One region of the Cobetia sp. AM6 genome, then DNA from elsewhere that is predicted to be linked to it. Evidence: riboswitches for the same ligand, from Rfam matches in the RefSeq annotation. Region 1 holds a riboswitch; the other holds the start of a gene.
The links. A riboswitch is a leader RNA that binds a small molecule or an ion and turns the genes downstream of it on or off. The one in region 1 is predicted to bind thiamine pyrophosphate.
Positions count from the first base shown of each region.

Region 1 (3,254 bases):
GATACGGCGTTGCCTACCTTGCCCACAGCTGATGCCGCGTCAGAGGTGCGCCCGACTCTCATCATCTTCGGTCGCCTGCCCATCGCCGGCCACTGCAAGACACGTCTGATCCCCGCACTCGGCCCCGAGGGCGCAGCTCGACTCTATGCGCGGATGCTGAGCCATATCGTTGACCACGCCTGCGCCGCGCGCCTCGGCAAGGTCGTGGTGATGCTGACGCCCCCTGCCGAGTCGTCGAGTCAGGCACCTGAACAGGCGGCTCTGCGGGCAGCGCTGGAAGCCCGGCTGCGAAGCGTTGTCGATGCCACTGCCGACCTCACCTTCGAGGCACAGCCGCAGGGGGAGCTCGGTGAGCGAATGTCCCGGGCCATGGCCCGACATCTGCCCGAGGGGCCGGTATTGCTGATGGGCTCCGACCTGCCAGCGCTGGATAGCCAGCGGCTGCGCGAGGCAGCCCACAGACTGCGCACTCACGACGCGGTGCTGCAGCCCACCGAAGATGGCGGCTATGGCTTGATCGGCCTCAAGGCGCCCTGCCCGCAAGCCTTCCTGCTGCCCCGCTGGAGCCATGCCCATGTCTGCCGGGACACTCTGGCGCTGCTGGCACGGGCGGGGAGAACGGCCGCTTGCCTGCCGATCAGCTGGGATGTCGATGAGCCACGTGACCTTGCGCGACTGGCGCGCCACCTGCCGGCGCTCATGGCCGACCTTGCCGCTTGAGGCTCTTCACAGGTTCGGCATGCCTCCCAAAGTCGTATGCATTTTTGCTCACACTGCCCTTCTTCTGCGCCTCAGGGCTGTTACACTCGCTGCATCGTGACTCACATGTCACAGCTTGACGGGGTGCCGGTAAGACCGGCTGAGATGTCATGCGCAGGCGATGTTCTTGCGTGAATGACGATCCCGCCGAACCTGATCCGGCTAGTACCGGCGTAGGGATCAAGCGCGAAGCGATGCCACTCGATATCGTCACCACTTTCTCACGGTGACTGTCGGCACCTCCCCCGCTTTTCCCCTGCTCCTGTTCCGGTACTGGCCACGCTTGCGCCAGAGACCTGCCGCCCCATCACGGGTCGTCAGCACGCTCACCGAGGGATGCGTCATGCCTAGTTTCAACGACCTGACCAGTGCCTGCGCCGAAGAATGGCGTGACTATCTCGAGCACGACTTCGTTCGCCAGCTGGGCGAAGGTCGTCTGCCGGAGGAGTCCTTCCGCCATTACCTGCAGCAGGACTACCTGTTCCTGATCCACTTCGCACGCGCCTGGGCGCTGGCCGCCTACAAGAGCCGCACCCTCGCGGAGCTGCGTCAGGCCACGGCCAGTCTCGACACCATCCTCAATACCGAGCTCGATCTGCATATCGGCTACTGCAGCGAGTGGGGCATCAGCGAGGATGACCTGAGCGAGCTGCCGGAATCCCGCGCCACCCTGGCCTATACCCGTTACGTGCTCGATTGCGGCCAGCGCGGCGACCTGCTCGATCTGCACGTGGCGCTCGCGCCCTGCCTGATCGGCTACGGCGAGATCGCCGAGTGGCTGCTCGATCAGGACACCACCGAGATCGAGAACAACCCGTACGCGGACTGGATCGCGATGTACTCAAGCGATGACTTCAAGGAAGCCGTCGAAGCCGAGCGTGAATGGCTGGATGCGCGCCTCTCGGAGGTCTCGGAGCGCCGACTGGGTGAACTGGTCGATGTCTTCCGGGACGCCACGCGACTCGAGATCGACTTCTGGCAGATGGGCCTCGATCGCGCTTGAGGCATCACAGACTGACGTCCCGGCACTCGCCATGAGCCGCTCGGGATGACGCCATCCCCCATGGATGGCACGACTGACAGGCCAACAGAGCCTGGATGCGAGAATGCTCCCCGTGGCAAGCCTGACGCTTCGGGCAACACCCTCTCGCATTGAAATCTGAACACGCTTGACGGGGTGCCGGTGGAACCGGCTGAGATCCTGCATGCATGCTTCGCCGCCCTGACGCGCGAGCTTGCCAGCAAGGGGTCCCGTGGAACCTGAACCGGTTAGGACCGGCGTAGGAATCAAGCTGATGGCCAGCCGCTGCGCGCGGCCGCCTCGCTCCCGGGCCACCTGCTGGCAAGGAGTCGGCGACGACCATCCTCTCCCTGCGCACGGTCTTCCCATGATGACGTCAGCCGTGACGTCGCCCTTTGAGGAGACCTGCATGAGCACTGCCCCGACGACACAAGACCCGCAAGCCACCAACGCCGCCGAGTCACCGCTCGCCTCGCAGCCTGAGGCTGCCCCCAAGGCACGCGCGCGCGCCGGTCGCAAGGATGGCAGCCGCCATCTCGCCAGCGAAGCACGAGTCGACGCCGCCGCCATCGCGCCGCTGAGCGGCTCGCGCAAGATCTATATCGAAGGCTCCCGTCCGGACATCCGCGTGCCCATGCGCGAGATCGGCTGCTCGCCGACCCAGACCTCCAGCGGCCTGGAAGAGAACCCGCCGATCGTCGTCTACGATACCTCCGGCCCCTATACCGATCCGGCGGTCGAGATCGACATCCGCCGGGGTCTGGCGCCGCTGCGCGAGAAGTGGATCGAGGAACGCGGTGATACCGAACAGCTCAATCAGCTGAGCAGTGAATATGGCCGCGTGCGCCAGGCCGACCTGCGTCTGTCGTCCCTGCGCTTCGAGCTGGACCACCGCCCGCGTCGTGCCCTGCCGGGCAAGAATGTCACCCAGCTGCACTACGCGCGTCAGGGCATCATCACGCCGGAAATGGAATACATCGCGATTCGCGAGAATCAGCGTCGTATCGCGCTGCGTGAGGAATATCAGGGCAGCGAATCCGTCGAGAGCATTCTGGGCCACCAGCATCCGGGCCACAGCTTCGGCGCCAACCTGCCCGACGAGATCACCGCCGAATTCGTGCGTGAGGAAGTCGCGCGCGGCCGCGCCATCATTCCCGCCAACATCAATCACCCGGAAAGCGAGCCGATGATCATCGGTCGCAATTTCCTGGTGAAGGTCAACGGCAACCTGGGCAACTCGGCGGTCACCTCCTCCATCGAGGAAGAGGTCGACAAGATGACCTGGGCGATCCGCTGGGGTTCCGACACCGTGATGGACCTCTCGACCGGCGCCAACATCCACGAGACCCGTGAATGGATTCTGCGCAACTCTCCCGTGCCCATCGGCACGGTGCCGATCTATCAGGCGCTGGAGAAGGTCGATGGCGTGGCCGAGAACCTCGACTGGGAGATCTTCCGCGACACGCTGATCGAG
Region 1 is NZ_AP021868.1:3,200,833-3,204,086, forward strand. Features, by position in the region: gene CLAM6_RS13460 (TIGR04283 family arsenosugar biosynthesis glycosyltransferase) at 1-2, shown strand, start outside; gene CLAM6_RS13465 (TIGR04282 family arsenosugar biosynthesis glycosyltransferase) at 19-720, shown strand; TPP riboswitch at 830-956, shown strand; gene tenA (thiaminase II) at 1,103-1,762, shown strand; TPP riboswitch at 1,923-2,063, shown strand; gene thiC (phosphomethylpyrimidine synthase ThiC) at 2,190-3,254, shown strand, end outside.

Region 2 (3,254 bases), 1.8 Mb from region 1:
GGCGAAGGCGGTGGACAGCAGTGAGGCACGCGGTGAACGTGTCGGCTGCGCTTTGCGCCGTGGCGCCGATGACGAAAGAGACATGGCGGAGTTCCTTGTGATCACAGGGTAGTGGTGCTGCCGTTCGTGGGCGGCAGTCGTCAGGCTCATGCAATTTGTGTCGAGCGTCGTTGCGTCTTTCGGTTACGCGATCTTGCGGTCTTGCGGTAGTTACTCGAAGCCCCGGCGTGTCAGCTCAGGCGTGTCAGGCGGTCGCGGTGCCAGGGCATCAGGGCGCGCAGCAGCGCATCCAGCGAGAAATAGAGCAGCAGGGAGAAGGCGACCAGCACCAGCAGGGCGGCGAACATCAGGTCGATTTCCATGCGCGCGTTGGCGTTGAGCATCAGATAGCCCAGCCCCTGACTGGCACCGGCCCATTCCCCGATGACGGCGCCGATGGGGGCGGCGGTCGCGGCCATGCGAATGCCGGAGGCCAGTGCCGGCAGCGCGGCGGGCAACTGGATGTGGATCAGTCGGCGCCATGGGCTGGCGCCCAGGGTATGGGCAAGATCCAGCCAGCCCTGTCGGGTCTGGCGCAGGCCGTCGTAGCCGGTGGAGGCGACCGGGAAATAGATGATCAGCGTCGCCATCACCACCTTGGACAGCATGTCATAGCCGAGCCACAGCACCAGCAGCGGCGCGATCGCGAACAGCGGTATCACCTGACTGATCAGCAGCATCGGCAGCAGCGTGCGGCGCAGGCGGGGAATGAAGGCCAGCGCCAGCGCGGTGGCAAGGCCGAGCAGAATGCCCAGCACCAGCCCGGCCAGTATCTCGCTGATGGTGACGCCAGCGTGATGAGCCAGCAGCGGCACCTTCTGGATCAGCACCTCGAGCACGGCCTGCGGCGTGGGCAGAATGTAGGGCGGTACGGCGGTAACGGCAATGATCAGCTGCCACAGCCCCAGCAGGAGCAGCGCGCTGATGACGAGGTGACGCATGGCGTGCAGACGTTTCATGCGGTCTCCTCGCTATCACGCAGGCGGGCGATCAGTTGCGCCTGCGCCGGTGGCAGGGCCGGGTCATCCAGCGGCACCGGGCGTGCGGCGCCAAGCCCCGGCAGGCGTTCCAGCTCGGCGCCGTGACCCGGGAGGCTCGACGGGCGCAGCACCAGCAGTTGATCGGCGAGGCGCAATGCCTCCAGCGGGTCATGGGTCACCATCAGGACGGTGCGGCCCTTGAGCAGGCGGCTGGCCAGATCATGCAGCTCCAGACGGGTGATGGCATCCACCGCCGAGAACGGCTCGTCCATCATCACGACCGGCGCCTGCTGGTAGAGCGTGCGGGCGAGGGCGACGCGCTGGCGCTGACCGCCGGAGAGGGCGTCCGGCCAGGCCTGCTCACGGCCCTCAAGCCCGACCGCGGCCAGCAGTTCATGGGCAAGCTTGCGATTGCGCGGCCGCCGGCGCAGGTCATCGCCCAGCCACAGGTTGTCGATGACGCGCCGCCACGGCAGCAACAGGTCCTGCTGCGCCATCCAGGCCACGCGGTCGGTCAGCGGCTGACCGTCATCGGTGGCGAGATCGAGCTGGTGGAGGTCTGACATCTCAAGGCCGGCCAGCAGGCGCAGCAGCGAACTCTTGCCGCAGCCGGAGCGCCCCAGCAGTGCCGTCCAGCTACCGGCCTCCAGACGCGCGGAAATATCGCGGAACAGCGTGTGGCCGGCGTAATCGATTCGTGCGTTGTTGAGGGTGAGTCCCAGCGACACAGGCAATTCCGTGGTCAGGCGGCGTGCCGGCAGGAGGAAGCAGGTGACGCGCCGTGCAGGGCACGCGTCGGGGATTCCCTCCGCCGGTATCAACCGGATCAGGTTCCAGGGGTTGTCGCGCGACGTATCGCTGCGGCTCTCAGCCCATCCTCGGGCACCCCCATCCAGGCCGACAGTGTAACGTCACTGTCTTGCCGGTGTCTTGTCCGACGCGGGTCAGGGGCGGGGGGCGGGTCCAGTGGGCAGGGCAGAGGTGGGCAGGGCAGAGGTGGCGTGCGAAACGGACTATGCCGATGTGCCATGCCTTGGGTATGCTGAGGATTACTGTAACAAGACGTGTAGCCCAAGGAGATCATCATGCCCGACACACCGGATCTCTCGACCTGTTCCAGTTATCCCGTTCCCCCACGGCGGCCGAGCACGGCTGAGGCCGTGGGCGAGCCGCGTCCCGTGCCCAGGGGCTGGCCCGAGGAGTCACTGACCCGACGGCTCTCGACCTATCTGGGCCAGCCGCTCGAACCGCTGGCACTCGCCTGGCCGGATAGCGCCAACTGGCTATGGCGCCAGCGTGGCGGCACACCCGGCCTCATCAAGCTGGCGCGCACCGGCCCAGACCATGACCCCTTCTGGCGCGCCATGCGCGGGGTCTTCGGCGCCGATCGCTGGGCGACGCCGGAGGGTCTGACGCGACTGGCGGGCGCCTTGCCCGCGCGCCTGCCGATTCCGCCACTGCCCCTGACCTTTCTGGGGCGTCTCGATGGCGCGCCCATCTGGCACCTGCCATGGTCCAGCGGGCAGCCGAGCGATCTCAGCATCACTTTCTGTGAGCTGCTCGGCGACCAGCTCGGTCGCCTGCACCAGGACACGGTGTCGGGCTTCGGTCAGCCGCTGGCGCAGCCGATGCCGCTGTTGCACTGGAATACCCGCGTCACGCGCTTTCTCGCCCATCACCCGCGTCGCGCGGAGCTTGGCACGCTGCTCAAGCGCACCTTCCCGGCACCGACTCGCGCGGTGTGGTGTCTGCCGGACATGCGTGCCGATCAATACCTGTGCGCCGCCACCGGCTGGGTATGGAGCGATTGGGAGGCGCTGGTGTGGGCGCCGATCGAGTTCGACTGGGCGCTGGTGGAGTTGCTGCTGGAAACGCCGGAGCAGCGTCAGGCCTTCATGAAGGGCTATTCGCGCCATGGGCGCATGATCGATCTCGATGGCCAGCGTGAACTGTGTCGTGCGCTGTTGTGGGCGATGGAGGCCTTCGGTCCGCGGTCCTATGCTGAGCTTGCGGCAGCCCCTGCCTGGGTCTCGCCGCGCAGCCTGGCGTGAAATCCGCGTGCTGCACGCTGCAAGTACATGAAAGGTGTGAAATTTCTCTGCAGCCCCATCGCTGACATGGAATACTGTGGGTGAGTCGTCGTGGACGTCACTCGAGATCTGATGTAGGGCTTGGCGGGGGAGCACTCGTGGTAGAGAACCTGAATTATTATTTCTTGCTGGCAGGCACGCTGAT
Region 2 is NZ_AP021868.1:1,436,899-1,440,152, forward strand. Features, by position in the region: gene CLAM6_RS06135 (ABC transporter substrate-binding protein) at 1-84, opposite strand, end outside; gene CLAM6_RS06140 (ABC transporter permease) at 231-998, opposite strand; gene CLAM6_RS06145 (ABC transporter ATP-binding protein) at 995-1,747, opposite strand; TPP riboswitch at 1,806-1,919, opposite strand; gene CLAM6_RS06150 (hypothetical protein) at 2,105-3,070, shown strand; gene CLAM6_RS06155 (potassium/proton antiporter) at 3,208-3,254, shown strand, end outside.
Region 2: linked by a shared signal. The riboswitch ahead of CLAM6_RS06145 (ABC transporter ATP-binding protein) and the one ahead of tenA (thiaminase II) in region 1 are both predicted to bind thiamine pyrophosphate.